DNA from 3 places in the Mesorhizobium sp. SP-1A genome. Region 1 is predicted to be linked to each of the others. Evidence: predicted binding sites of a transcription regulator. Region 1 holds the regulator's gene; each other region holds the start of a gene.
What was found. The regulator LexA, encoded in region 1, represses DNA repair genes until DNA is damaged. The targets are predictions, from matches to a motif close to TGTTCNNNNTGTGTTCNG.

Region 1 (9,963 bases):
GGCTGCGCGGGCTGAGTCGCCTGACCGGCCGGCTGGGTCGCCTGACCGGCGGGCTGCGGCGCTTGCTCGGCCGGCGCATTTGCGCCCGAGGCCGGCGCGGCAGGCGCCGGGGTCTCGCCACCGCCCGCGGGAGCCTTGTTGCCGGTGGCGGGATTGACGGTGCCGGGAAGCTGGTCGAGCACGCCCTTGCCCGTCGTCGTCTGTCCGCTGGCCGGCGCCCGGTCGAGGATATCGATCGGCTTCTCGCCGTAGCGCGCGACGATGGACAGCACCAGGGATGTCGCAAAGAACGCCGCCGCCAGAATTGCGGTCGCCCGCGTCAGCGCGTTCGCGGCGCCTCGCGCCGTCATGAAGCCGGAACCGCCGCCGATGCCGAGGCCGCCGCCTTCCGAGCGCTGCATCAACACGACGCCGACCAGCGCAAGCACGACCATGAGATGCACGACGATGAGTACGGTTTCCATTATCTATCCTGGCAAAGGCTGGCGCGGCCGTGCCGGCGCCGGTCATTCGGAGGCGGCTCAATACAATGCTTTGGCGGCATTTCCAAGCCCGCGCCCCGAATATGGGAAGCACGCGCCGATTTGCAAAAGGATCATCGCCTCAGATCGAGCGATAGGCCTCCGCAATCCCCAGGAAATCGGCAGCCTTGAGGCTGGCGCCCCCCACCAGAGCGCCGTCGACATTGTCGACCGACAGGAGCTCGACGGCATTGGAGGGCTTGACCGAACCGCCGTACAGAAGGCGCATCCTGGCGCCCGCGTCGCCGCCGAGCTTCTCCGTCAACCGTTCGCGTATATGGCGATGCGCTTCCGCTACGTCTGCCGCGGTCGGCGTAAGCCCCGTGCCGATCGCCCAGACCGGTTCATATGCCACGACCGTATTGGCTGCCGTCGCGCTGGAGGGCACCGAGCCCGCGATCTGCCGTGACAATACGTCCAGCGTGGCCCCGGCTTCGCGTTCCGCCTTCGTCTCTCCGACGCAGACGATCGCCGTCAGCCCGGCCCGCCACGCGGCCAATGCCTTGGCCTGGACGGCGGCGTCGTCCTCGCAATGGTCTGTGCGCCGCTCCGAGTGCCCGACGATGACGTAGCTCGCGCCGGCGTCCTTGAGCATTTCGGCCGAGATATCGCCCGTATGGGCGCCGCTTTCATCGGCGTGGCAATCCTCGCCCCCTGCCCGCACCGGTGTGCGTGAAAGGATTTCCGCCGCACGCGTGAGCAATGTCGCCGGCACGCACACGAGCGCATCGGTTTCCGCGTCGAGCCCGCTCATGAAGCCGTTGCCGATCGATCTCAGTTCGTTGAGCGAGGCACTGGTGCCGTTCATTTTCCAGTTGCCTGCGACGAGCGGGCGAATTCCCGGTGTCATGCGTATCGACCTCCAACGTGGCGGATTGACCGTTGCGAACACTGGCTTCACTACCAAAATCGGCCCACAAAGCAATCGACACTGGCTTTGAAGGAGGCTATTGCCCTTGCTTCAGGCAAAACGGACGTGACTATGCTCGGTACCTTAAGAAACGCGGCTGGAACCTGGGTGGCGAAGGCGCTGCTCTTCCTCCTGGTGATAAGCTTCGCCGTGTGGGGAATTTCCGGCCGGCTGATGGGAACGATCGCCGGCCACCATTCCGTTCTGACCGCCGGCGGCACCTCGGTTTCGGTCACCGAATACCGGTTGGCCTACGACCGTCAGATGAATGCGCTGTCGCAGCAGTTCGGACAACGGCTGACGAGCGAGCAGGCAAAGGCCTTCGGTGTCCAGAATCAGGTTCTGGCCGGACTGGTTTCGGGCGCGGTGCTGGACGAGCAGGCGCGCAAGCTCGGTCTCGGCCTCTCCAAGGAGCGCCTTGCGGAGCTGACGCGCGAGGACCCGGCCTTCAAGGGTGCCGATGGCCAGTTCGACAGGCGCATGTTTGACTATGTCCTGCGCCAGGTCGGGATGCGGCCGGAAGACTATCTCAAGAATCGCGCGCAGGTGGCGGTGCGACAGCAGATCGTCGAGGCCGTTTCGGACGGCCTCAAGGCGCCAGACACCTTCCTCAAGGCGGTCGCGCTCTATCGCGGCGAGGATCGCACCATCGACTATCTCATATTGCCGAAATCTCTCGTCGAGCCGATCGACGCGCCGTCCGACAGCGTGCTCTCGGCCTATTTCGAAGCCAACAAGAAGCGCTACGCGGCCCCTGAATACCGCAAGTTCTCCTACGTCCGGCTGGAGCCGCAGGATATCTCGGATCCCAGCGCCATAAGCGAAACGCAGGTCAAGGAAGACTACGAGAAGAACACGTCGCGCTATACCACGCCCGAGACGCGCGCCATCGAGCAGCTCGTGTTCAAATCCCCCGAAGCGGCAAAGGCCGCCTTCGATTCGCTGAAGGCCGGCGCCACCTTCGACAAGCTGATCACCGCCGAGGGCAAGACCGAGGCCGATACGCAGCTTGGCACGCTCGCCAAGGACAAGATCGCCGACAAGGCGGTGGCCGATGCCGCCTTCTCGCTCAATGTGAACGAGGTCAGCCCGGTGGTGCAGGGCACGTTCGGCCCGGTTCTTCTGCGCGTCACCGCGATCAACCCGCAGGTCGTCAAGCCGCTTGCCGAGGTTTCGGACCAGATCCGCAAGGACCTCGCCCTCTCCGAGGCCAACCGCGTGCTTCTCGATGTCCACGATTCCTACGAGGACGCCCGCGCAGGCGGCTCGACGATGCAGGAAGCCGCCGACAAGCTTAAGCTCAAGGTCGTGACCATCGATGCCATCGACCGTACCGGGCAGAAGCCGGACGGCACGGTCGTAGCGGGCCTGCCCGATTCCGCCGTCCTGATCCGCTCTGTCTTCGACGCAGAGACAGGCATCGAAAACGACGGCCTGAATACGCCCGACAACGGCTATGTGTTCTATGAGGTCAACGGCGTCACGCCCGCGCACGACCGTAAACTCGACGAAGTACGGCAGAAGGTGGTCGCCGACTGGACGAAGGAGGAGACCGAAAAGCGGCTTCTCGCCAAGGCCAACGAGCTTGAAAAGCGCGTCAAGGACGGAGCCACGCTGGATACCGTCGCCGCCGAACTGAAGCTGGAGAAGCAGACCAAGCGCGGCCTGAAACGCGAGGCTGACGACGTCGATTTCGGCAAGGAAGGCGCGGCAGCCATGTTCGAGGTCCCCGAAGCCGGCGTCGGCCTGGTCTCTGCGCCCACCGGCGAGGCCAAGATCCTGTTCAAGGTCGCGCAGGTCATCGAACCGGCGGGCGCCGATGCGGGCTCGGTGGCGCCGGACCTGCAGAAGTCCTTTGCCTCGGGTATCTCCGACGACCTGCTGGATGAGCTCGTCGCCAAGTTGCAGTCGCAGTACGACGTGCGTGTGGACCAGACGGCCCTCGCCCAGGCGATGAACCAATGAGCGCGCTGAAGACCTACATCGCCAAGGCGGCGGCGGGCACCCCGCTGTCCTTCGAAGAGGCGCGCGAGGCCTTCGACATCATCATGTCGGGCGACGCCACGCCCGGCCAGATCGGCGGCTTCCTGATGGCTCTGCGCGTGCGCGGCGAGACCGTGGGCGAGATTTCGGGCGCGGTCGCCACCATGCGCTCCAAGATGCTGCGCGTCGAGGCTCCCTCCGGCGCCATCGACATTGTCGGCACAGGCGGGGACGGTTCGCACAGCTTCAACATCTCCACCGCCTCGGCCTTCGTCATCGCGGCCTGTGGCGTGCCGGTCGCCAAGCACGGCAATCGCGGCCTGTCCTCGCAAACCGGCACGGCCGATGTCCTGACCCGGCTCGGCGTCAACATCGAGCTTCCGCCGGAGGCGATCGGCCGCTGCATCAAGGAAGCCGGCATCGGCTTCATGTTCGCGCCGTCCCACCATCCGGCGATGAAGCATGTCGGCCCAATCCGCGTGGAACTGGGAACCCGCACGATCTTCAACCTGCTCGGGCCCCTCACCAATCCCGCAGGTGTCGGCCGCCAGCTGGTCGGCGTCTTTTCGCCCGAGTGGGTGGTCCCGGTGGCCGAAACGCTCCAGGCGCTGGGGACCGAACACGCATGGATCGTCCACGGCGACGGTTATGACGAAATCACCACCACCGGCGAGACGCACGTGGCCGAACTGGTCGGCGGCGAGGTTCGCACCTTCACGCTGACGCCGGAGGCCGTAGGCTTGAAACGCCGCACGCGCGAGGAACTGCGCGGCGCCGATTCCGAGTATAACGCCAAGGCCTTGCGCGACTTGCTTGACGGAGCGCCCGGCGCCTATCGCGATACGGTTCTGATGAACGCCGGCGCGGGCCTGGTTGTGGCGGGCAAGGCCCAGCGCATCGAGGACGGCATGGCGAGCGCAGCGCAAGCCATAGACGGAGGTGCGGCGCGCAAGGTGCTCGAAACCCTTGTAACGGTCTCGAACAGATAGCGTCATGACCGACATCCTGAAAAAGATCGAAGCCTATAAGCGCGACGAGATCGCCGCTGCCAAGGCTCGCATGCCGCTCTCCGACCTCCAGGCGCGGGCAAGGGACGCAGACAAGCCGCGCGGCTTCCTGCGGGCCTTGGAGACGAAGCGCGCCGCCGGCCAGTTCGCGCTGATCGCCGAAATCAAGAAGGCAAGCCCGTCCAAGGGCCTTATCCGCACCGATTTCGACCCGCCTGTCTTGGCGAAAGCCTACCAGCAGGGCGGCGCGGCCTGTCTTTCGGTTCTGACCGATGCGCCGTCGTTCCAGGGCGCGCCTGAATTCCTCGTCGCGGCGCGCAATGCGGTGACGTTGCCCGCCTTGCGCAAGGACTTCCTGTTCGATCCCTATCAGGTCTACGAGGCCCGCACCTGGGGGGCCGACGCCATTCTCATCATCATGGCGAGCGTTGACGATGCCTTGGCCAGGGAGCTCGAGGAAACCGCCTTCGCGCTTGGCATGGATGCTCTCATCGAAGTGCATGACGAGGCGGAGACCGAGCGGGCGCTGAAGCTTGGCTCCCGCCTGATCGGCATCAACAATCGCAACCTACGCAGCTTCGAAACCAGCCTCGAAACATCCGAACGTCTGGCGCCAATGATCCCGGCTGACAGGCTGCTTGTCGGCGAAAGCGGCATCTTCACCCATGACGACTGCCAGCGTCTTGACAAATACGGCATAGGCACCTTCCTCGTCGGCGAAAGCCTGATGCGGCAGGACGACGTCGCTGCCGCCACGCGGCGCCTGCTGGGGCTGGATGCGGCGGCGGAGAGCGCCTGATCATGTCTTCCGGCACATCCCTCACCCATATCGGCGCATCGGGCGAGGCGCATATGGTCGATGTGGGGGAGAAGGCCGAAACCGTCCGCACCGCCGTGGCTGAAGGCTTCGTCTCGATGCGTCCCGAAACACTGCGGACGATCCTCGAGGGCAACGCCAAGAAAGGCGATGTGCTGGGCACGGCCCGCATCGCCGGCATCATGGCCGCCAAGAAAACGCATGAGCTGATCCCGCTCTGTCACCCCCTGCTTCTGACCAAGGTTTCGGTCGACATCGAGCCGGAACATGCCCTCCCGGGCCTCAAGGTCACGGCCCTCGCACGCGTAACCGGCAAGACGGGTGTGGAGATGGAGGCTTTGACGGCCGCTTCCGTAGCCTGCCTGACCATCTACGACATGGCGAAGGCCGTGGATCGGGCCATGTCGATTTCCGGCATCCGGCTGGTCGAAAAGACCGGCGGTAAATCGGGCGACTACAAGGCAGGCGATTGATGGCGCTGGTTCCGGTTTCCGAGGCGCTGGCGAGGCTGCTGGATGGCGTCGAACCGCTTCCGGCTGAAAGCGTCGCGCTCTCCGAAGCCTTTGAGCGCGTGCTGGCCGGCCCGCTGGCCGCTCTGCGCACCCAGCCTCCCTTCGACGCCTCCGCCATGGACGGCTATGCGTTGCGCGCGGACGATGTCGCCACCGTGCCGGCCCGGCTCGCCGTTGTCGGCACTGCCGCCGCGGGCCACCCTTTTCAAGGCCATGTCGGCAGCGGCGAAGCGGTTCGCATCTTCACCGGGGCGCCATTGCCCGCCGGCGCGGACGCCATCGTCATCCAGGAGAATGTCCGCGACCTCGGAGAAGGCCTGATCCAGGTGCTGGAAGGCTCTGCACCGGGTCGTCATATCCGGTTTACCGGCCTCGACTTCTCCGAAGGCGAGATATTGTTGAAGAAAGGCCGCATCCTCGATGCAGCGGCGCTGTCCCTTGCCGCTTCGGCCAACCATCCGCGCCTCGACGTGGTGCGCAGGCCGCTGGTCGCGATCATCGCGACTGGCGACGAGCTCTTGCCGCCCGGCAGCGATCTCGGTCCGGGCAAGATCATCGCGTCGAACGCTTTCGGCGTAGTCGCGGCGGCGCGCTCGGTGGGCGCAGACGTTCTCGATCTCGGCATCGCCTCCGACAACCGGGAAGCCATCGCGGCGCTCATCAGGAAAGCCGTCGCCGCCAGGGCAGACGTGCTGGTCACTTTGGGCGGTGCTTCGGTCGGCGACCACGATCTGGTCAACGACGTGCTGACCTCCGAGGGCATGAAGCTCGATTTCTGGCGCATCGCCATGCGCCCGGGCAAGCCGCTGATGTTCGGCAGGCTGCAAGGCGTCCGCTGCATCGGCTTGCCGGGAAATCCGGTAGCGAGCATCGTCTGTTCGCAGCTTTTCCTGAAGCCCCTGCTCGCTGGCCTCGGCGGACGGCCATTCCAGCAGGTGATGCGTGAAGCCACGCTCGGCATCGCCATGCCTGCCAACGACCGGCGCGAGGATTACGTTCGTGCGGTGGTGCTGAAGGAAGACGCCGGGCGGACGGTTGCGACACCCTTTGGCGTGCAGGATTCGTCCATGCTCAAGACGCTGGCGGATGCCGATGGGCTGATCGTGCGGGCACCATTCGCGCCAGCCGCGCAGGTTGGCGACACCTGCACCGTGCTGATGCTGCGCTGAACAAATCGTCAACGCGTTCACAGAACTTTAAACGGTTGCGGAACACAACTGGAACAGATAGTGTTTGTTCCGGGTTTGTTTTTCTGATTCCGATCCCTCGGGGGCAACAATGCTGACGCGCAAGCAACATGAGCTTCTCCTTTTCATCCACGAGCGGTTGAAGGAAAGCGGCATCCCCCCCTCCTTCGACGAGATGAAGGAGGCGCTTGATCTTGCTTCCAAATCCGGCATTCACCGGCTGATCACGGCGCTGGAGGAGCGCGGGTTCATCCGCCGCCTCCCCAATCGGGCGCGGGCTCTGGAAGTGCTGCGCCTGCCCGACTCGATCGCTCCCGGCCTCAATGCGGCGCGAAAGTTCTCGCCCAGCGTCATCCAGGGCAGTTTGGGCCGGCCGGTCAAGGAAACGCCCCGCGCCCCGGCTGCGAGCAATGACGACGACGCCGCGCCCGCCATTTCCGTGCCCGTGATGGGCCGTATCGCAGCCGGTGTCCCGATCGACGCGATCCAGCACAAGACGCACTCGATCTCGGTGCCGCCGGACATGATCAGCGGCGGCGAGCACTACGCCCTCATGGTCAAGGGCGATTCCATGATCGAGGCCGGCATCTTCGACGGCGATACGGTCATCATCCGCAACGCCAACACCGCCAGCCCCGGCGAAATCGTCGTGGCGCTGATTGACGAGGAGGAAGCGACATTGAAGCGCTTCCGCCGGAAAGGCGCCTCGATCGCGCTGGAAGCGGCCAATCCCGCTTACGAGACGCGCATCTTCGGGCCGGATCGCGTCAAGGTGCAGGGGCGACTCGTCGGGCTGATCCGGCGCTATTGATAGCGCGCCTGTGGCTCGTTGGCTTCGTCGTCGGACGGTGGTGAGGCCGACGGCGTCGGCGAAGAAGACTTGGGCGACCGCTGCTTTCCGGATTTCGGTTGGTATGGCGGCAATCCCCTTGCATCGCGGGAGAACCGGCGCTGGACATGCCAGGGACGGTAGTCGTCTTCGATGGCGAAGCGGATTTCCGCTTGCGCGGTTGCCGAAGCCGGATTGAAGCGGACAGCGGCGCTGCCGGAACGGGCCAGATCCCGCTTCGTGACGACGGCGATCAGCGGGTCGTTGCAGGGATCGGCTGCCGTCGCGTCCTCGATGACGATGAGCGCCGCAAAGCCGCATGCGGACCGCGCCGCGGTAAGGGTCGACGCATGCGCGACGATCGCTCCGTTCGGATGGCGCGCCACGCACAGTCCAGCGCCGCACAGGAACGGGCTGCCGGGCGGCAGTTCACTGGCATCGATGCCTGTATACCGCAGGTCCGGGCCCTTCAACCGTTCCGGCAGAACCAGGTTTTCGGCATCCATGGCGCGGCGCCAATTATCCATCGCGAAGGCGCTGGGACGTGGCCGGTTGACTGCAAGCTCGGAGCCTCCGATCGGCACCGCGACGAGGCGCGCGTCTTCGGCCACCAGCACATCCGGAACCTCTACCGCGCGCAACGTCAGGATACCGGCGATCGCGAAAGGCAAGGCGGCCAGCCGCCACCATGTCGTCGCCATGGTGGCGATCACCAGCGCGACCGTAACCAGCAGGACGGATTGCAAGGAGATCAGCCCTATTCCGTCGACCGGCGAATGCTCCGACAGCCAGTTCGAGATGGCGATCATGGCCGTCAGCCCCTTCCCCATCACATAGAGGAAGGGCCAGTCCGCGCCGAAGGGCATCGCCAGCGCGCTGAACACCGCGAACGGCATGACGGCCAGCGATACGACCGGCATGACGGCCAGGTTGGCAAACAGGCTGAGCGGCGAAATCCGTTGAAAATGCCAGGCGGCATAAAGCGTCGTGGCGAGACCGGCGACGATGGTGGTCGCCGAAGCGGCCACCAGTCCTTTTCCCAGCCAGCCGACTGCCGCGGCTGGAAGGGAGCGATCGGTCACCGGCATATGAGCCGATCGGCCCTTCCGTGCCCTATAATCCGTCCAGCCGGCAAAAGCGCCTACCAGCGCGGCGGTTGCCGCAAACGACATCTGGAAGCTGGGGCCGACCACTTCATGCGGCGAGAACGCGATCACGACCAGCGCGGATATGGCAAGATTGCGCATGGTAAGGGCGGCCCGGTCGAAGAGAACCGCGCACAGCATGACCGCCAACATGATGAAGCTGCGCTCGGCGGCGACCACGAGGCCGGAAATCAGCAGATAGGCCGCGGTGCACAGCAAGGCAGTGGCGGCGGCATATTTCTTGACCGGATGCCGTGCGGAAAAATCCGGAAACAATGCGAACGCGCCGCGCAGCAACCCCATGATGGTGCCGGCCACGAGCGCCATATGCAGACCGGAGATCGAGATGATGTGGTAGATGCCCGTGCGCCGCATCGCCTCGTTGATCTCCTCGGGGATGCCGGCGCGCACGCCTACGATCAGCGCCGCCGCGATCTCACCCTCCGGACCGCCAATGCTGCGCCGAATCCGGTCGGCAATGGCATCGCGCGCGTTCTCTATGGACAGCGAGAGGCTCGCCGCCGCCACGGGCGAGGCCGAGACCAGCTTGGGATCGGTAAGAAAAAATCCCGTGGCGCCGATGCCTTCGAAATAACTCTGGAAGGAGAAATCATAGCCGCCGGGCCGCACGGGACCGGTTGGAGGCAGCAGGCGCGCATAGCCGGCAACGACCGCCCCGGCCTTCAATCCTTCGGGCACCTTGCGCGCGGTAAGCCGCACGCGTTCGGGCCGGTAGCGCAGCTTTGGCCGGGCCGTTTCGGCCACGTCGAGGGTCAGGCGTATGCGCCCGTTTGCCATCTGGTCGATCGAGACGACCTGGCCGGTTATGCGGGTCGAAACTTCGGACCCCAGCATTGCGGTGCCGGCCCGCCAGGTCTCGAACTTGGCGGCGAGAAACCCCAGAGCGCACATCAGCCCAGCCATCGCCAGGAGCCTTGTGCGCGGCCGGGCGCGCGTGGCGAAAACGATCGCCGCCAATACGAGCGATGTCGCGATGGGCTGCAGGAAGCCGGGCTCCTGCGAGAGCGAGAAATACCAGGCTACGCCGACCC
Region 2 (9,963 bases), on a different contig from region 1:
CGATGTCGAATGGAGCTTCGGGATCGCTCTTAGAGGCCTGAAGGCCAAGCATCAGTGCCGAGGTCCCTACTCCTGCTGGGCCTACCAGCAGGAGAGAGTTCGACGTCTTGCGCATCAGGATTGACGAGATGCGTTCGAGATCAGCATCACGCCCCTTCAGCTTGAAGTTCGTGAAGTCAGCCAGATATTCACTGCCGCGAACTGTATGTTTCATTATACCCCCGAAATGTTGAATGGCGAGGTCGCGCCAGTGCTCTTAGGCTTTTCAGCCTTCGACTTGTCGTTGCTGACGACATCAGCGGCCACACCGACGAATTCGCGGGTGTCGTCCTGAACGTCGCGCGACAGATCTTCCAATGCAGCCAGATTGTGCCGCATATCCGCAAGCGCACCGCGACTGATCTCGGTTGCTTCACGTTGAGTGTCACCGAATTCCATCAGCGTCTTCAGCTGGGCTTCGAGGTCGCTGTTGACTTCATCGCGGGAGGTCGCAATGCGGATTGCTTCCTTCTGTGCGATTGCATTGGTCACACGAGCCATTTCGCTAAGCGTGCTTGCCGCCATCGCCTGAGCTTCATTGATGCCTGCCGCGTTAACGGCGGTAAGCACAGTGCTAAGCTGGCTGGCGACGCTGGAAATGCCGCGAGAGTGCATTGCGCGAGCCGATTCAACCTGCTTCTTGGTCGCGGCCTGCATGTTGCGAATCTTGATCGCTTCGGTCGTCAGTTCGCCGTACGACTGCATCGTATCAACAGCCGCAGTCGACAAGACGTCGATGTGCTCGTCGATATCCTGACGAAGCGTTTCGAGCCGCATCTTTTCGATCAGATTTGCGTCTTCCGGAATCTTTGAATATTCCTCACGCTTCTTCTGGTTGGCATTTTCGGCAGCCTTGGTGGCTTCGTTGAGAACAGCGGTGATCTGGATCATGCTGGTGTTGTTGTCACTAAGACCGTCGATCTGGGTAACCATCTTGTCCAGATGCGTGCGAATGGAGCCAAAGCGTTCCTTGCCGGACTCGACGAACTTGAGCGCAGCGGCCACCATGTCAGCCTGCCGCTGAGTGTGCTGTTCACTGGTCAGATCGAGAAGCTCACGAAGCTTGCCGATTTCGAATGAGTCAGGGCGGTTTTCATTGCGCTCAGCAATCTCGGCATCGAGCTTGTTCAGCTGATCACGAACGGCTTCAACGTCCTGGTGAAGCTTGACGATCTCCTGACGGCGATCCTCCATCAGCTTTTCGTTGACCTTGATCTGGGTCATGGAAGCGGCCTTGATCTGGCCATAGCCGAAAAAGCCCTTGTCCTGTGCGAGAGCGACATTGTTGACCTCAAGATCCTTGATGGAGGCTTCCGCCTGACGGATCGAATTCAAGATGCCAGCGATCTTGCTGTCGAGTTCGTCCTTCTGCACCTTGATGTTGGCTTCCCATTCCTGGTCTTCCCGAATCTGATCGAGAACCGCCCGCGTCTTGCCGTCGACACGAAGCTTGTAAAGCGCGTCGATAATTTCGTTCAGCGGACGAATCTTGTTGAAGAAATCTTCAAGGTCGTCGTTGAGCTGACCATAGTTCTTCTGAAGTTCAGCAAAAACCTCGGTGTCAGTCAGCTTGATACGGTCCTTGGACATCTTTTCGGAAACCGCATTCATATACTCCTTGAACGAGTCGAACTCCTTCAGGCGCGTGCGGTTTTCTTCCTTATTTTCCGTGAATTCCAGCGCCTTGGCAGCATTTTCCATTTTCTGCTCAGGGCTGAATTCAGGATTAAAGATAATCTTGAAGAACGTATTTTCCTGAATATTGGCCAGCGGGCCTTCTTCAGTCGCCGTGCGGCTGCGGAAACGCACGCGCTCGGACGGGGTTTCGCTCTGTGTCGTGGACAGTTTGGGGCTGAATGCTTCACTCATCTAAGGTTCCTTTCCTTTGTTTGCGGTTATCGACGCCAAAATCCGATTTAAGAGCGGCATCGATAATGTTGGTTGTATGTGGTATTAAATAGATATGCTTGTCAACATATTTAACGCGTTTTATTGGCTCAATCGCCAATAAATCTGTCATTCCCGTTTTGAGAATTCTCATGACTGGGGCCAACGTCGGCAGCCATGGAAATTAGATTCGTCAGCGTATCAATGTGCGCCAACGATTGATTCAGGGATATTCAGCTTTCAAGCGTCGTGCTTATTTCTGAAATTTCGGGGAGACGACAGGCAACAGGAAAGCCATAACCAGAGCGGCGGCCATGACAACACCGATGGTCATGCCAGAGGAAATTTCTGTCTTCGGCTCAAGTCTTTTTTCAAGACCCTTTACCGTTCGAACGACGCCCTGATGTTTAGGCTTAAGGCACGCAATGGCAGGTGGCTCGGGGTCCGATCTGTCATGGTTTGTTGGATTGTAGATGTTCAGCGGATGCCACATGTGCGTAGGGCTGTAAATCTCATTCAGCATGAGCGCTCTCCTTTGCTTTCAGGATCGCGATGCAGGACGCGATTGCGGAGTTTGCAGCTGTTCCGTCGCCTGTCACGACATCATGTTCGAAACGGTTCAATGCGACGCCAGAATTTCCAGCCTCTGGATAATCATGAATGGTGAAAACAGCCTTCGGATAGCTCTCGCGGCTGAGCTTGATGATGGCGTTCAAATTGTCAGTAACCAGCGGAACCTTGCGGGCAAAGCCGTTGAAGGCTTCGTGCAACTCAAGTCGCTCTACCGTTTCGGCCTCGATTTCATTGGTCAATTGCACGACAGCAAACGAATGTTTCGCCATTGGCACAAGCGGAGCACCCCAGACCCAGACATCGCCACTTTTATGCGGAGCGAGCGCGTTCAGAACCTCAAGATCGATTTCTCGATCAGGTCCTTCCAGGTTCTCAAGCTTTTTGATCAGTTCGCAATATTTTCCCATCGATACCCCAAGAATGCGATCTCTGACCGCCCTGCCCTATTGCGCTATTTAAAAATTGTTGTCAATAAATTTGCTACTTGAATCTATTGAATTTCGAATAAATATGTTGAATAGCTCTGAAATGTGGATATAAGTCAGGCAACTGAAAGGGTTATTTTCATGCTGATGTCTCCTACCAATACGACATCCGTGCCTTTTTCCCGCGCAGTCGCATTGAAGCTGCAGGAGTGCGACATCACATCCACCTTCGCTGAGGCAGGCTCCTATTTTGTAGCGGGCTTCAAGGACGGCAATCGTCTGGTCTACGCGCACTTCGCTGACAAGGCGTCGTACAACCGCTATTGCGGCCATGAGCCGGAACTGTCGCCGCAGGAACAATACGAGGCCTACAGGAACTACGAACGCAAACTGGAAGCCTGACGCCTATGAGATGGCTTGGGGGCATCTCCGCTAAGTCTCTCGCTTAGTCAGCTCCTGCATCGCCCATTCAAGAGCCATTTCATAATCCTCGGCGGAGGGTGAACCATCGTCCTGGCTGATATCGATCTCGCCTGCCAGTCGCGATGTGAGCGCCTCGATGATGGCCTCCAGCCGTTTCTTTGTTAGCCGAACTCGCATGGTCTTCTCCTTGGTTGCCTCTTACTAAGGCTAAGCAGGAGGCAAAATGTGCGGTTCGGCTGCAAATTTATATCAGGTGTGGCTTTCGTCTGCTTCAACCATAGTTGGTAAAAGGCCTCCGCCTCCTGCTTTCGAGGAGCGCAATAAGGGAACCACCATGACGACTGAACGGACACCATTCTATAAACGCACGCTGGACAGTTTTGCCGATCACATCATTACGCGCCAGAGACAGCGCAAGGATGGGAATTGGCATGCCGTCCTGGATTGCAGCTTTGATGATCAGGTTTCAGATCCTGATTTCAGTCCATATGGCTACGGCGCAACTCGTGAGCAGGCGGCCGAGCGCTGCGCACATGCTATCCGGCAGGATGCGATTGGTATCGGAAAGTTCGCTCCGCATTCGGTTCTGAAAGACGGCTATGACTTGCATTTCCGCCTCATGCGGCACTGGGAAAAGAAGGAGCGCCTGGAAGCTGCTGGTGTCGACCTGGTGGAAGCCACTTCTCGCGCTCATGACGCCTTTGCAGTCTGGAACCTGAACGGTGAGTGGCTTAACAAGGTGAAGCAAACAAGGACTTTCGATTTTGACGTCCAGCTCGCCATCGCTGAGATGATGGTTCAGCTTCGCGAATACGCTTCCCTCGATCCAGACGAAGCCAAAATCAAGGCTGTCACTGAATTCAAAGCCAAGTTCGCAAATGAAGTCGGCTGGCGAGTTCGAGCTACCGACGAAACGTGGGCAGAACTCGATAGGCAGTTCGATGAAGCCATCCAGACATTGGATTACCTGGCCGCGCCAGGCTGGTAGCTCGAACTCAACCCTTGTCAGCTACGGCTTCTTCTTCCGCCTTTTCACGGTCGAGTGCCGCTACCAGATCGCTCAGGAGGTTTGGATTGCCGCTGACGCGAACGCCAGGCCAGTTTGAAGCCACAAACTTGCCGTCCTTGAACTCGCCCTCGATCTCATCGAGGACGGTTCCTGTGTTTTGAAAGGGACGTTCAGCCATCTCAGTTCATATCCTTGAAGCGGTTGATCTCGTGAAGGGCATCTGCTTCCGTCTCGATCCCGTCCCAGAAGCAGGCTTCTTCGGCGTCGCTGGCCACCTTGTAGTCCGACCACTTCGGATCGCCATTACGTGCGCGGTGGTTTTCGCTAATGTACCCATCATGAGCTGCTGACCAGTTCCAGCCCAGCGCTGCAGCTGCCTGCTTGTACATTTCGTTGCGAGCCGCAGAAAGGCTGGCTCCATCGTTCGGTTCAGAGGATGCGTGTGGAATCATGATTGCTCCCGTCGTTGTGCAACTGCATATCGAAATTGAGAATTATTCGCAATGAAAAAGCGCTGCCGAAGCAACGCTTTTTCATTATATCATCATCAATTCAGTGCGCCTTGCCCTACATCGAAGGCCCTGCTTCCTTATCGTGATCTGGCTTGTTTCATAATTCATTTTCGAACTATGTCCCCACCGCCATTGAGGGGATCTAAATTTGCCACTGACTTGCTATGAAGCACCTCAATGACGCATCTGCACCATGCTTTGAGGCATAGAACAGATATTCTACGCATTAAACGGACAATGCATTATGCATATTAGTATGCCCTTGATAATCCACTCATTGTAGCCACGTCTCTGCAACGAACGAACCATCTGCGGTTCTTGGTCGAGCAGCTATCAAACATACTGTGCAAATAAGACACATTTGTTTAATGCTGTTCACCAACATGGCCTTATTTAAAATGATGTCAACTTATTTCTTTCTGTTTATAAATTTTTTAACAGCGCAATTAAAGCCATCAACCTGATGGGCGAATTATGAAACAAGCCAATCATATTTCGGATCATTGTGCTTCAGCCAGTAATCACGAGCCATCTCACCAATCTTGGGGTCATCGAATTTGACGACTGAATGACTTGTCCCAAAGCAGTAGTCGCCATAGCCATCCCGAATTGATTCAAGCGCGTCCAATTGCGGCCAGTGGTATTGTCCCGTCGTTAGGCGGGGATTCTTCATGTACTGGATGTCGCCAACCAGGATGTAGAAGTCGATCTCTTCCTTCGTGGATGCAAATGCCATTTCTTCACCGTGCGCTCTCTTCCAGACATTGCCGCGCTCGACGAGTGTAAGAGAACCTTCACGACGATGAGAGTAACCGTTTCCATCTGTTCCACAGGCGTAGATTGGCATAGGGGTCACGCCATCGTTGCAAAATTCGCCAATCTGGTCATACCAGATGTGCTGGATTTTGAAGATTTCACCTTCCTCGTCCATAACGATGTCCATTTCCCAGAACTTCGTATCCGGCAAATCGCCAATGCGACGCTCTTCCTTGCTTCTCTTGTCCATCATTTCGGATACGCCGTCGATAGCGGCAAGCGAAGGCGTCCAGATTTGGAAGCGGGTGCCTTTGTCGTTCTCGACGAGGGCGTAACTGTCGTTTTCATAGAGGCCGCCCTTATCGTGACCGCAGGTGCGGCCGTAGTGAATCTGCGAGTATTCGACGACTTTTACGACGCTGCCGTGCTGAATACCCTTGTTTGCCCAACCTCGTTCGCCCTTGTCGAGATCGATTTTAACCGTGGTGCCTACTACCGGAATTTTCCCCATTGCCCTCCCCTGAAATCTGTCGATGCCATATCGATTGTGTTGGGTTTCTTTTTGCACGTTTTAAGGCTTGAAACAACGACTATTCCTGCCAGAATTCTAGATAAGAGGGATAATTTTCGATTTTGAAAGGGAATAATATGGGCGAGGCAAAACGCCGGAAGGAACTTGGCCTTCCACCGAAAACACTCAAGCTCACCGATGAGGACAAGCTAGCGCTTGCTGCGCGTTACGGCACGGCAAGACTGGCTTTCATGGAGTGGCCCGCACCCTTTCCTGAGGGGCATTCCTATAATCACGAGCTTGCTGTTCGTATCGAGAAGGACTTCAAGCCAGGAAATTGGGCAATGTCGCGAAGCGCTCCGAACGATATCGCCTGCCTGGTAGCACGTCGTGAGCAATACGAGGTCAAGCGCTATGATCTCGAACCTAAGGTGTATGACGCCATGGACGAGCTTTTAACTGCACATCCTGATATGATTGTTCTACGCCGACTCGATGGATTGGTGACCCTCGTTAAAGTCCAGACTGACGTAGATCGCATCCTTCAGCGATAATTCACAAAAGAGAGCGTCAGAGAATTATTCTGGTGCTCTTTTTTTTAATTCCCCTTGCCTAATGAGAACAAAACGGGTACATCACATCGCCTAAGATAAGAAAGGCGGTCAGAATGGCAAAAGCTTCACTCAAGCTTGTAGAGGACAACACCAACAAGGCGAAGGCGCTCGATGCCGCGCTGTCACAGATTGAGCGTGCATATGGCAAAGGCTCGATCATGCGATTGGGGCAGAACGATCAGGTCGTCGAGACCGAGGTCGTTTCGACAGGATCTCTGTCTCTCGATATCGCGCTTGGTATTGGTGGCCTTCCGAAAGGACGCATTGTCGAAATCTACGGGCCTGAAAGCTCGGGCAAGACGACTGTGGCTCTGCAGGTGATTGCCGAGGCTCAGAAGTCTGGAGGCATCTGCGCCTTTGTAGACGCCGAGCATGCTCTTGATCCTGTCTATGCACGGAAGCTCGGCGTCAATCTGGATGATCTGCTGATCTCTCAGCCTGACACTGGCGAGCAGGCTCTGGAAATCACAGACACGCTCGTTCGCTCAGGCGCTGTTGACGTCCTGGTCGTTGACTCGGTCGCGGCTCTTACGCCACGGGCAGAAATCGAAGGGGAGATGGGCGATTCACTCCCCGGCCTGCAGGCTCGCCTTATGTCTCAGGCGCTGCGCAAGCTGACTGCCACGATCTCACGGTCGAACACGCTCGTGATCTTCATCAACCAGATTCGCATGAAGATTGGGGTCATGTATGGCTCTCCGGAGACCACGACAGGCGGCAACGCTCTCAAGTTCTATGCGTCCGTGCGCTTGGACATCCGTCGCATCGGCTCCGTCAAGGACCGTGATGAAGTCGTCGGCAACCAGACCAAGGTCAAGGTCGTCAAGAACAAGATGGCACCACCTTTCAAGCAGGTGGAATTCGACATCATGTACGGCGAAGGCGTCTCCAAGACGGGTGAGATCATCGACCTCGGCGTGAAGGCTGGCGTCGTTGAAAAGTCTGGAGCGTGGTTCTCCTATAACTCCATGCGGCTCGGACAGGGGCGTGAGAACGCCAAGCAGTTCCTGAAGGACAACCCTGACCTCTGCAACGAGATCGAAGCCAAGTTGCGCCAGGATGCGGGGCTGATCGCTGAACAGTTGCTCGACAATGGCGGCCCTGAGGGGAGCGAAGGCGACGATATCGAGCCGAACGACGACTAAGGCTTCACTACATTGAGATGACGAAGGCAGGCTGAGAGATCGAGCCTGCCTTTACCTTTTTGCAGTAGGAACTATTTCGTGTAGTTTCTCGGGTAAAGGAGCGATGAGATGCCTTTGAAAAGACGGCCGAAGGACAGATATTCGGATGAGTTTGCAAGGGCCATTGTTCTTAACGGATTTCGAGACACAGTCCTTGAAAACATCCACTCAGGGGAGGACCCTGTTTCTCGCACTGGTGATTTTTCGGACGTAAAGGTTGTCACACCCGATGGCGAAATCCCATGGACGAAAGTTTCTCGCATTACCCAAGCTGAGATGAAGGAACTAATAATCGAAGCATTCAATGTCACGTACACTGCATTGACCAACATGACGAACATCCCGTTCGTCGAAGGGTTTGCAAAATCAGCTATGAATGAAACTCGTTCATGGAATCCTCCAGAGATAGACGAGGCCCTGATCGCTCGATTTGAAGCAGTGGGCAGAAAGATCCTGTCAGGAAGATGAGTTCCCGCAACGCTGTCGACCAAGCGTGTCACTTTCATAAATGTACGTCAGTTCCTACCTGAATTTGGGAAGTGTGAAATCTTCTGACTGCCCATCGTTCGCATTCTCGCGAGTTGCAACCACTCTTGGCTGGTTCAGCCACTCGTCATACGGATATTTTTTGCCATCCAAAAAATAGAGTTTGTCTTCCTTGGTGACGACGGCGGGGCCAAGATGATTATCGACCTTGTTGTAGAGGCCATATCTTGCGTCCCAAGCTCGAACGAACAATGCGCCTTCTCTCCCTGAGATAGTCACGCAGTGTGTTTCAGGGTCGTGATTGGGTATCTCCTCGATGGTCGGTGTTCTATACGGCTTCTTGTCTGGTAGCGTGTCTAGAAACGATTTTACGTTAGCGACAATTTCGCTCCTTTCGGTGGTTTCAGAAACCAGACGCAGGAGATTCTCTTTTTCGAATGGCCGCGTTTCGTGACACGAGGTAAGCCATCCTCGGTCCTTTTCCACCAGTCGGATCAGCTTTGAAACGGCCATGTCTTCTACGGAAGGAGCGATAATAGTCACCGTCTTGCCGTAGGAGGCTACGTCGCGAAAAACTGCCCGCTTGCTCCAATCCTTGTGCAAGACAGCTGTGGAGCTATCTACGCCGTCGATATAGAAACCATGCGTTTCCGAGAATGAAGAAAGCGCTCCAAAGATCGCTGCGATTTCCTCTGAAGCTTCAAGGCCTTCATTGGCAGGGAGAGCTTCCCACTGCTTGAAATTGGCGGGATACGCGTCAATCTCATTGGACGTTCTCATTAGAACGGGTGCTTCTGGCCAGCCGACCAAGACAGATTGGCTTCCGACTACCACGACCAAGTCGGTCTTAAAGTGCTCGCCGAGAGCACGTCCCACACGATCTAAGTCTACCTGGGTCCGAACCGATGATCGTGACATAATTTATCTCCCTCAAGTCGATTGAGTCTATCCTCAACCAGTCGCTTTGCCGCCTTCCATATTCTTCGACGGTAGGCTTCGGAATCGAACGGTGGGAATGACATCGTGTTAAAGGGGGATGATATTCTTAATCTGTAATTGTCTTCGTCTCTCGACGTAAGCTCTTTTTGGATATCAAAGATTGAGTCTTTTGAGAGGATTTCTTTCCACTCAAGTATGAAGTCAACCTCGCCATGCTTTTCTTCCATGGTTGATATCTTTTTACGAGCTTTTTCAAGCAATGAAGGGTCAAGCTTAATCAGCCGCGCAATAATCCTGTGCGCGGCCAACTTGAACTCCTCATTGATAAGGTCGACTTTGGTCATGTTTTTCAAAGGCTCGTTTCGGTTAATGTAGTAGGGCCGCCGTGTAAAAGCAACACGATAGCCCGTCCTATGCATCCTTTGACTGCCCTGTCTAAAATGGTCGGCTTGTCCCAGTTTCAATCCACGCTCACGTGAATGAGCGACCTTTAGTCCATTAATTGACCGGAATCGGCAATGCGGAGCCAGTCGGCTTCGTCTTCTGCTTGGCCCTGATCTTTTCTTTGATCTCCGGCTGTGAGATTCGGCGAAGTTCGGTTTCTC
Region 3 (9,963 bases), on a different contig from region 1:
TCGTCGACCGTATGGCAGGCACGTCGCCCTGGGGGCTGATCGTGTTCCTGCTGCTCGGTTTCGGTGCCGGCATTTTGAATGTCCTGCGCTCTGCGGGGCTTGTTGCCGAGTTCGGGCAGGGCCGAAAGCCGCGCTCGGACCCGGACAAATGAATTGAGGCGCCGCTTTCCAGTGGCTGACTGAAGTGAGAGGGCCGCCGGCCTTCAAGGGGATTGAAAAAGTGGCAGCTGACAAGGTCGATCCGATCCACCAGTTCCATATCAACACCATCGTCCCGATCCACGTCGGCGGCTACGACCTTTCCTTCACCAATTCCTCCCTGTTCATGGTCGTGGCCGTGCTCGTCGCTTCGGCCTTCCTGGTGTTCTCGACGTCGAGCCGCTCGCTGGTTCCCTCGCGCTTCCAGTCCATGTCGGAGATGACCTACGAGTTCGTCGCTTCCATGCTGCGCGATGCCGCCGGCACGCAAGGCATGCGCTTCTTCCCGTTCGTGTTCTCGCTGTTCATGTTCGTGCTGGTCGCCAACCTGCTCGGCCTGTTCCCCTATTTCTTCACCGTCACCAGCCACATCATCGTCACCTTCGCGCTGGCGATCCTGGTGATCGGCACCGTCATCGTCTACGGCTTCGCCAAGCACGGCTTCGGCTTCCTCAAGCTGTTCGTGCCGGAAGGCGTGCCCGGCGTCCTGATGCCGCTCGTGGTGCTGATCGAGGTCGTTTCCTTCCTGTCGCGCCCGGTCAGCCTCTCCGTCCGTCTTTTCGCCAACATGCTGGCCGGCCACATCACCCTGAAGGTGTTCGCGGGCTTCGTGGTGTCGCTGAGCGCGATGGGCGCCGTCGGCGTCGCCGGCGCCGTGCTGCCGCTCTTCATGGCCGTCGCGATCACCGCGCTCGAGGTGCTGGTGGCCGCGCTGCAGGCTTACGTTTTCGCCGTGCTGACCTGCATGTATCTCAACGACGCGCTGCATCCGTCGCACTAGGAACCTGCCGGCGGGTGTTCGCCGGATCGCATCGAAGCTTTTCCAGATTTCAAAGGAGTTGGACATGGAAGTTGAAGCAGCAAAGTACATCGGCGCCGGCATCGCCTGCCTCGGCATGGGTGGCGCGGGCATCGGCCTGGGCAACATCTTCGGCAGCTACCTGGCGGGCGCGCTGCGCAATCCGTCGGCCGCCGACGGCCAGTTCGGCCGCCTGATCTTCGGCTTCGCCGTGACGGAAGCTCTGGGCATCTTCTCGCTGCTCATCGCTCTGCTGGCGCTGTTCGGCTGATTGGGTCGTCTGTGGGCCTGGCCGCCGGGCGGCCGGCCCGAATGATAGGAACGACGTGATGTTCGTGACACCTGCCTATGGGCAAGAGGCCGCGCCTGCCGTCGAAAGCGGCGCGGGCGCCGAAGGCACGCATGCCGGCACCGAGGTGCCGGGCAATGCCGGGCATGAAGGAGGCACTTTCCCGCCCTTCAACCCGGCGACGTTCCCCTCGCAGATCCTCTGGCTGGCGATCACGTTCGGCCTGTTCTACCTGTTCCTGAAGAAGGTCGCGCTGCCGCGTCTCGGCGGCATCCTCGAGGAACGCTCCGGCCGGATCGCGCGCGATCTCGACCAGGCAGCCAAGCTGAAGGGCGAGGCCGACGCGGCTGTGGCGGCTTACGAGCAGGCACTGGCCGAGGCCAAGGCCAACGCCAACGCGATCGGCCAGCAGGCCCGCGATGCGGCCAAGGCCGAGGCCGAGGACGCGCGCAAGGCCGTCGAGGCCGGGCTCGAAACGAAGCTCGCCGAAGCCGAGAAGCGCATTGCCGACATCAAGGCCAGCGCCATGAAGGATGTCGGCACCATTGCCGAAAGCACCGCGACGGCCATCGTCGAGCAACTCGTCGGCAAGGCCGACAAGTCCGCGATCGCTGCCGCCGTGGCGGCGGGCCGCTGAGGAGATCGCCATGGACGCAACCTCCCTCGCGACGATGTGGGCGACGATCGCGCTGCTGATCTTCGTCGCCATCGTCATCTACGTCAAAGTCCCGGCCGCGCTCTCGAAATCGCTTGACGCGCGCGCCGACCGCATCCGCAGCGAGCTGGACGACGCCCGCAACCTGCGCGAGGAAGCGCAGGCCCTGCTGGCCGAGTACCAGAAGAAGCGCAAGCAGGCCGAGCAGGAGGCCGCCGACATCGTCGAGGCCGCCAAGCGCGAGGCGGCGACGCTGGGCGAAGAGGCGCACAAGCGCACCGAGGACTACGTCGCGCGCCGCACCGCGCTCGCCGAGCAGAAGATCGGCCAGGCCGAGCGCGAGGCGATCGCCGAAGTGCGCGCCAGCGCCGTCGATCTGGCGGTGGAAGCGGCTCGTCAGGTGCTTGCCTCCAAGATCGACGCCAAGACCGGCGCCGAACTGTTCAAGGCTTCCCTGAGCGACGTGAAGGCCAAGCTGAACTGAGCCGTTCGGCGACGTCTTGTCCGCCTGGATTTCAAGAGCCGCCGGGGCAACCCGGCGGCTCTTTTCATTGCGGGCATGGCGAGGCCTGATCGAACCGGGAGGGCCGCGCGGGAACGATGGGCAGGAGTTTTCTTGTTCGAGTTCCCGTGTTGCTCCGGGCCTGCGAAGGAGTGTTTTGCCGTCGGCGGCATTCCGGCGCGGAATCACGGCTAAATGACGTGACGGCAAAATCAAATGATAAGATGGAGCGGGCTGGAAGCACCCTCCAAAGCCGTGATCGTAGACCGTTCATGGAAGATCGAAACGATCTTCCGTTTGTTCCGGACGGAAATCGGGCACCGGCCTGGAACGCGCAGCCCGGTCGGGCTACCCCTCGGCGATTTCTACGGCGCCGAGCCGGAAGGGGGCGAAGGAGGTGCGGTGGAGCCTGGCCACCGGACCGTGGATCTCGATGGCCGCGCGATGCCGGGCAGTGGCATAGCCCATATGCAGTTCGAAGCCGTAATGCACGTGACGGCGCCCGCAATCGGCCATCATGCGGTCGCGCATCACCTTGGCCACGATCGAGGCGGCGGCGATCGATTGTGAGCGCTGGTCGCCCTTGATCAGGGCGCGGCCCTCGCAGGGCAGGCCGGGCGGCACGTCGCGGCCGTCGGCCAGTGCCAGCTTGGGCCGCAGTGCAAGGCCGCACAGCGCCCGGCGCATCGCCTCCAGGCTGGCCCGCAGGATGTTGGTGGCGTCGATGCCCTCGGCGGAAACCGACGCCATCGAGATGCCGAGGGCGCTTGCCATTATGTTCTGGAACAACGCTTCGCGCTGCTCGAAGCTCAGGCGCTTCGAATCGTCCAGCCCGTCCGGGATGTTCTGGGGGTCGAGCACCACCGCGGCGGCCACTACCGGGCCCGCGAGCGGGCCGCGACCGGCCTCGTCCATCCCGGCCACTGGCCAGATGCCCTGCGATATCGCCCTGGTCTCGACCGAAAAGTCGGGCCTTTCGATTATTTCGAACAGAGGCGGAGAATCGGGGCGCGCGCGAGCCATGGTGCGGCGAGGTTCGCATCGGCCCCGATTCTCCGCAAGGCCCGGCGACCCGGGTGGGGCGTCGAGTCGCGGGCGCCGTCGGCAGCGGGGGGACAGGCCGGACGGATACGGTGGCCTCGCGACAGGCGGCGGGACCGATGAGCATTTCGCGGGCGAGGCGGGATCACCCGCGCGGCACAACGACCATGTGCCGATGTCACAAAAGCATCAGCTGTTCGTTTTCCCTTGCGGCAGGCACGAACTGGTCGGTCCTCAGCACCCGCCGCTCGGCATTGAGGCCCAGCCGCTTGGCCGCGATCTCGAAGCGCCGGCCGATCTGCCAGGCATAGGGGCCGCTGCCCTTCATGCGCTTGCCCCATTCCGAATCGTAATCCTTGCCGTCGCGCATCGAGCGGATCAGGGACATCACGTGCCGGTAGCGGTCGGGATAGTGCCGCAGCAGCCAGTCCTTGAAGATCGGCGCGACCTCCAGCGGCAGCCGCAACAGCACGTAGCCCGCTTCGCGCGCGCCGGCCGAATAGGCCGAATCGAGGATGCGCTCCATTTCCTGATCGGTCAGGCCCGGAACGATCGGCGCCACCATCACCGAGGCCGGGATGCCCGCGTCGGCCAGTTGCCGGATCGCCTCCAGCCGCTTGGTCGGCGTCGAGGCACGCGGCTCCATCGTACGGGCCAGCATGCGGTCCATCGTCGTCACCGACAGCGCGACCTTGGCCAGGCCCCGTTCGGCCATGCGGGACAGGATGTCGATGTCGCGCACCACCAGCGCCGACTTCGTCACGATGCCGACCGGGTGCCCGCGCGCCTCCAGCACCTCCAGGATCTCGCGCATGATGCGCCATTGCCGCTCGACCGGCTGATAGGGATCGGTATTGGTGCCGATGGCGATGGTGCGCGGCTGGTATCCCGCCTTGGACAATTCCTTGTCGAGCAGCCGCGCGGCGTCAGGCTTCGCGAACAGCTTCGATTCGAAGTCCAGTCCGGGCGACAGGCCCATGAAGCTGTGGGTCGGGCGCGCGAAGCAATAGACGCAGCCATGCTCGCAGCCGCGATAGGGATTGATCGAGCGGTCGAAGGAGATGTCGGGAGATTCGTTGCGCGTGATGATGGTGCGCGGCTTCTCCACCTGCACCTCGGTCTTGAACGGCGGCAATTCCTCGAGCGAATCCCAGCCATCGTCGAAGACATGTCGCGTCACCGGCTCGAAACGGCCGGAAGGATTGATGCCTGCCGAGCGGCCGCGATTGCGCTCGGGCCGCACCCGCACGCCGCTTTGCTCGATCATCGCATTTGCCATTTCGGCGCGTCCTGCTCCGAAGGCCGCAATGTCGGCGCGCACGATCTGTTCCATCTTCGCTCTCTCGAAAGGGCTGTCTGCCGGCTGTCGAATCGCTCGTCTCATGAAATTATTCCTATCTCAAGGATCGGAACATATCAAGAACATTTGCGGAGCTGGTGAGGAAATGGGTCACGCTGCCCTTTCCGGTTCCGGCCTCCTTCGCTACCTTCCGGTTCCCGGCGCGGAACGATCTTCTGGCGGCGAGGGTTTTCCCGGCACGGGGGCGAACCGGATCGTGCCGACGTCAGACCTGGCGCGCTGCTCGTGGGTGGCCTGCCGGCAGGTCCGGAAAAAAGGAGGCTGATGCTTCATGCAGGCGGCAGGAAAAATCGAAACCGCGGCGCCGGCCGTCGATCGCGACTGGTGGCGCGGCGCGGTGATCTACCAGATCTATCCGCGCAGCTACCAGGATTCCAACGGCGACGGCGTCGGCGACCTCAAGGGCATCGCGCGCCGACTTGGCTATATCGCCGCGCTCGGGGTGGACGCAATCTGGATCTCGCCCTTCTTCAAGTCGCCCATGCGCGATTTCGGCTATGACGTGAGCGACTATCGCGACGTCGATCCGATGTTCGGCACGCTCGCCGATTTCGACGCGCTGGTGGCCGAGGCGCACAGGCTGAGCCTCAAGGTGATGATCGACCTGGTGCTCTCGCATACCGCCGACGAGCATCCCTGGTTCGTCGAGAGCCGGTCGAGCCGCAACAACGCTAAAGCCGACTGGTACGTCTGGGCCGACGCCAGGCCCGACGGCACGCCGCCCAACAACTGGCTGTCGATCTTCGGCGGCTCGGCCTGGCAATGGGGCACCCGCCGCCAGCAATATTACCTGCACAATTTCCTGTCCGAGCAGCCGGACCTTAACTTCCACAATGGCGAGGTGCAGGATGCGCTGCTCGAAATCACCCGCTTCTGGCTGGAGCGCGGCGTTGATGGCTTCCGCCTTGACACCATCAATTTCTATTTCCACAGCCAGGGGCTGGAGGACAATCCGCCCTTGCCGCCCGAACAGCGCAACGACCAGACCGCGCCGGCGGTGAATCCCTACAATTATCAGGACCATCTTTACGACAAGAGCCGCCCGGAGAATCTGGGCTTCCTGGAACGGTTCCGCGCGCTGCTGGACGAGTATCCGGGTGCCGCGGCGGTCGGCGAGGTGGGCGATTCCCAGCGCGGACTGGAAGTGGTGGCGGCCTATACGGAAGACGGCAAGCGCGTGCAGATGTGCTACGCTTTCGATTTCCTGGCGCCGGAAAAGATCAGCGCGCCGCGGGTGCGGGCGGTGCTGGAGGAGTTCGGCCGGGTGGCCGGCGACGGCTGGTCGTGCTGGGCCTTCTCCAACCACGACGTGGTGCGCCATGCCACGCGCTGGGCAGCCGGCGAACCCGATCCGACCGCTTATCTCAAGGTGGTTTCAGCGCTTTTGATGTCGCTGCGCGGCTCGGTCTGCCTCTATCAGGGCGAGGAACTGGGTCTGACGGAGGCGAACCTCGCCTTCGAGGACCTGCGCGATCCCTACGGCATCCGCTTCTGGCCGGAATTCAAGGGCCGCGACGGCTGCCGCACGCCGATGGTGTGGGACAAAAGCGGAAGGAACGGAAGCTTTTCCGAAGCCAGGCCGTGGCTGCCGGTGCCGCGCGAGCATCTAGCCAGGGCCGTCGATGCCCAGCAGGGCGATGAGACCTCGCTGCTGGAACATTATCGCCGCTTCCTCGCCTTCCGCCGCGGTCATCCGGCGCTCTGCAAGGGCGATATCGAATTCATCGCCAGCGAGGGGGATGTGGTGGCGTTTTCGCGCCGCGAAGGCAACGAGCGCATCGTCTGCGCCTTCAATCTCGGCAGCAGGCCGGCTCGACTGGATCTCGGCGCAGGCGACCTGCAACCGCTGGCGGGGCACGGCTTTTCCGACCAACCGGGCGCGACGCCCTTGCGGCTCGATGGCTATGGAGCGTGGTTCGGCCGCATCGCCTGAGGTGAGGAGACCCTGCGTCGATTGCCTTCGGCATCGATGCAGGGAGCGGCGGTGAGCCACGTAGCGGCCGGAAGACCGGCCTAGGCGGGGCTTTTCAAGGCAGCTGCCGGAAAACGAAAGCGGCGGGCAAGCCTGCCGCTTTGGTTGACTGCGCGGTTTCGATCAGTGACGGAACTGCGGCTGGATGTCGTTGGTCGCACGGGTCTGGCCGTTGTCCTGCTGGACCTTCACCGCCTGCCGATCGACCGAGGACGTGTAGGTGCTGTCGACCGAGGAAGTGGCCTGCGGGTAGGCGTTCTGCGAGCCGTAATGGTCGCTTCCGGCGAAGGCACCGCCGGCGGCGGCGAGAACGAGGGCGGCAGTAAGAGCGATCTTTTTCATTTTCGTACTCCGAAATTCCAAAATGTCATGTCCGTCTAGCGGCGTCCTGGGAGGATATGCGTCGTTCGGACAGCGCTGATCTGGGCGCGTTGCCGGCCAACTTCCAATCACGAAATTGTTCCGTCTGGACCAAGATTCCACGGCTTGAAACGGGCCCGCGATCTCTCCTGAAGTGAATCTCGCATGATTTACAGCGGGTTACGTGACGGCAACCTGGCGTAGTATCAAAAAGGATACTTAGCCGGCGTTCACACCGTCATGCACGCACCGTCAACGGATGTTTCACAAATGACGGCCTTGTCGCCGGCGCTGGCCCCACGGACGCGGCGGCTTGAGGCTTGAGCTTCCAAGCGGGGGGGCGCTACAAAGCGGGCGGTTCAATGGTCGGCCGATGCCTTTCGTGGCGCGCCGGCCGCAGAAGGAGGATGCCATGCTGCGCAAGACGGATTTCTTCATCGACGGGAAATGGGTCGCACCGGTCACGCCGAAGGAGCTGGAAGTCATCAATCCGGCCGACGAGCAGCCCTTCGCGGTGATCTCGCTGGGGTCCGCCGCTGATGTCGACAAGGCGGTGGCGGCGGCGCGGCGCGCCTTCGACGGTTGGAGCCGTACCAGCCGCGAGGAACGCCTGGCCGCGCTGGAGCGGCTGCTGGCCGCCTATGAAAAACGCATGGGCGATATGGCCAAGGCCATTTCCGACGAGATGGGCGCCCCCATCAAGCTGGCATTCGAATCGCAGGCCGCCTGCGGCGCCGGCCACATCAAGTCCTTCATCCGCACGCTGCGGGACTTCACCTTCGAGCACGCGCTTGACGAGCGCAACCCGCAGGAGCGCATCGTTCATGAGCCGATCGGCGTGTGCGGCCTGATCACGCCCTGGAACTGGCCGATGAACCAGGTGACGCTGAAGGTGGTGCCGGCCATCGCCGCAGGCTGCACGGTGGTGCTGAAGCCGTCGGAAGTGGCGCCAGTGTCGTCCATCGTCTTCGCCGAAATGATGGAGGAAGCGGGTTTTCCGGCCGGAGTGTTCAACATGGTCAACGGCGACGGCCCAACCGTCGGCGAGGCGCTGTCGCGTCATCCCGGTATCGACATGATGTCCTTCACCGGGTCCACGCGCGCCGGTATCGCCGTGTCCAAGGCGGCGGCGGAAACCATCAAGAAAGTGGCGCTGGAACTGGGCGGCAAGTCGCCGAACATCGTCTTCGCCGATTCCGACCTGCCGGACGCCATCGCCCGCGGTCTGGCGCATTGCTTCGAGAACACCGGCCAGTCCTGCAACGCGCCCACCCGCATGCTGGTGGAACGGCCGGTCTATGACCGTGCGGTCAGCCTGGCCGCCGACTATGCCGCCACCGTGAAGGTCGGCAATCCCGCCGAGGACGGCGACCATATCGGCCCGCTCGTCTCCGAAGTGCAGTTCAACAAGGTGCAGGGCCTGATCGAGGCCGGCATCAAGGAAGGCGCGCGCGTCGTCGCGGGCGGGCTGGGAAGGCCGGAAGGCTTCAACCGCGGCTATTATGTGCGGCCGACCGTCTTCGCCGATGTGAACAACGACATGACCATCGCCCGCGAGGAGATTTTTGGCCCGGTGCTGGCCATGATCCCCTTCGACAACGAGGACGATGCCGTCGCCATCGCCAACGACACGCCCTACGGTCTTTCCGGCTACGTCCAGACGCAGGACAAGGCCAAGGCCCAGCGCGTCGCGCGCCGCATCCGTGCCGGCATGGTGCAGATCAACGGCGCCGACCGCCCCTATGGCAGCCCTTTCGGCGGCTACAAGGCTTCCGGCCTCGGCCGCGAGGGCGGCAAGTGGGGCCTTGAGGATTTTCTCGAGGTCAAGGCGATCAGCGGCTGGGACGAAGCCTCGAACTGACAAGGCGTCGGCGCCGCCCTGTCCGGCAGGATGGGGCGGCGCTAACCCGCTGCTTCGGTCTTGCGCAGATAGCCCGCCGCGATCGCGCGCATGCGCTCGTCGTCGAAGCTCGGGCCATGCCCGCCATGGCCCATGCGGATCGGCACCTCCAGCAGGCGCTCCATGGTGCGGCGATAGGCCGGGCGGTCGGAATCGGGAAGATCGTCGATCAGCGTGTCGTCATAGATGGCGTCGCCGCTGAAGAACGCTCCGTCCTTCTCGTCCAGCAGCGCGATGGAATCCGGCGAATGGCCGGGCAGGGCCAGCACTTTGAACTGTCGGTCGCCGAGGTCGATGACGTCGCCTTCTGAAAGCTCGCGCGTCAATGGCGCGGGAGCGATGCGGTAATCGGCGGCTTTCCAGCCGGGCAGGGGCAGGATGGAGACTGCGTCGTCCATGTCCCGGAACATGTCGGCATAGGTCGCCGTGTCCGGCATGATGGCGAAAGCCGCCGCGCTTTGCGCCGGTCCGGCGCGCAGCTCGAATTCATGCAGCGAGCCGACATGGTCGAGATGGATATGGGTGGCGACCGCGATCAGGGGCTTGCCCGCCGGGATGTCGATTTCGGGCGCCAGCGGGCAGATGCCCATGCCGGTATCGACCAGCAGGTCGGCGTCGCGGCCGGCGAGATGCCAGATATTGGCGCGCATATAGCCGTGCACGTAAGGCTCGGTCAGCATCGTCAGTCCGGGCTCGACGACGCGGCGGCTGAACCAGTCGGTCCTCATACGAAGGGCTTGCCGATCTGGTATTTCGCCGGAACCAATCGCTTCAGATAGGCGAGGCCGGGGTCGGCCAGTTCGTTGACGTCCGGCTTGAGGAAATCGGCGGGCATGTGGCGGGTCTTGCCGGCCACGCTGGCGAGCGGCACCTTCTTCAGCACCGTT

Region 2: a site for LexA is predicted at 6,753-6,770, ahead of recA (recombinase RecA). Genes of this name have one in related genera too.
Region 3: a site for LexA is predicted at 4,892-4,909, ahead of QU595_RS02695 (PA0069 family radical SAM protein). Genes of this name have one in related genera too.

The regions. Positions count from the first base shown of each region.
Region 1 is NZ_JAVXZD010000010.1:67,100-77,062, forward strand. Features, by position in the region: gene secG (preprotein translocase subunit SecG) at 1-464, opposite strand, end outside; gene tpiA (triose-phosphate isomerase) at 604-1,371, opposite strand; gene QU595_RS27555 (peptidylprolyl isomerase) at 1,504-3,396, shown strand; gene trpD (anthranilate phosphoribosyltransferase) at 3,393-4,403, shown strand; gene trpC (indole-3-glycerol phosphate synthase TrpC) at 4,408-5,220, shown strand; gene moaC (cyclic pyranopterin monophosphate synthase MoaC) at 5,223-5,711, shown strand; gene glp (gephyrin-like molybdotransferase Glp) at 5,711-6,919, shown strand; gene lexA (transcriptional repressor LexA) at 7,029-7,748, shown strand; gene QU595_RS27585 (ComEC/Rec2 family competence protein) at 7,742-9,963, opposite strand, start outside.
Region 2 is NZ_JAVXZD010000002.1:311,271-321,233, forward strand. Features, by position in the region: gene QU595_RS10215 (AAA family ATPase) at 1-214, opposite strand, end outside; gene QU595_RS10220 (hypothetical protein) at 214-1,908, opposite strand; gene QU595_RS10225 (hypothetical protein) at 1,901-2,080, opposite strand; gene QU595_RS10230 (hypothetical protein) at 2,180-2,449, opposite strand; gene QU595_RS10235 (hypothetical protein) at 2,439-2,906, opposite strand; gene QU595_RS10240 (hypothetical protein) at 3,066-3,326, shown strand; gene QU595_RS10245 (hypothetical protein) at 3,357-3,524, opposite strand; gene QU595_RS10250 (hypothetical protein) at 3,682-4,335, shown strand; gene QU595_RS10255 (hypothetical protein) at 4,343-4,534, opposite strand; gene QU595_RS10260 (hypothetical protein) at 4,536-4,808, opposite strand; gene QU595_RS10265 (hypothetical protein) at 5,341-6,135, opposite strand; gene QU595_RS10270 (hypothetical protein) at 6,273-6,689, shown strand; gene recA (recombinase RecA) at 6,803-7,894, shown strand; gene QU595_RS10280 (hypothetical protein) at 8,003-8,401, shown strand; gene QU595_RS10285 (DUF6036 family nucleotidyltransferase) at 8,456-9,337, opposite strand; gene QU595_RS10290 (hypothetical protein) at 9,307-9,702, opposite strand; gene QU595_RS10295 (hypothetical protein) at 9,857-9,963, opposite strand, start outside.
Region 3 is NZ_JAVXZD010000001.1:557,422-567,384, forward strand. Features, by position in the region: gene QU595_RS02665 (AtpZ/AtpI family protein) at 1-152, shown strand, start outside; gene QU595_RS02670 (F0F1 ATP synthase subunit A) at 221-979, shown strand; gene QU595_RS02675 (F0F1 ATP synthase subunit C) at 1,044-1,268, shown strand; gene QU595_RS02680 (F0F1 ATP synthase subunit B) at 1,327-1,923, shown strand; gene QU595_RS02685 (F0F1 ATP synthase subunit B) at 1,934-2,425, shown strand; gene QU595_RS02690 (ribonuclease HII) at 2,792-3,466, opposite strand; gene QU595_RS02695 (PA0069 family radical SAM protein) at 3,663-4,817, opposite strand; gene QU595_RS02700 (alpha glucosidase) at 5,116-6,777, shown strand; gene QU595_RS02705 (DUF680 domain-containing protein) at 6,940-7,158, opposite strand; gene QU595_RS02710 (aldehyde dehydrogenase family protein) at 7,589-9,037, shown strand; gene QU595_RS02715 (MBL fold metallo-hydrolase) at 9,079-9,804, opposite strand; gene QU595_RS02720 (diphosphate--fructose-6-phosphate 1-phosphotransferase) at 9,801-9,963, opposite strand, start outside.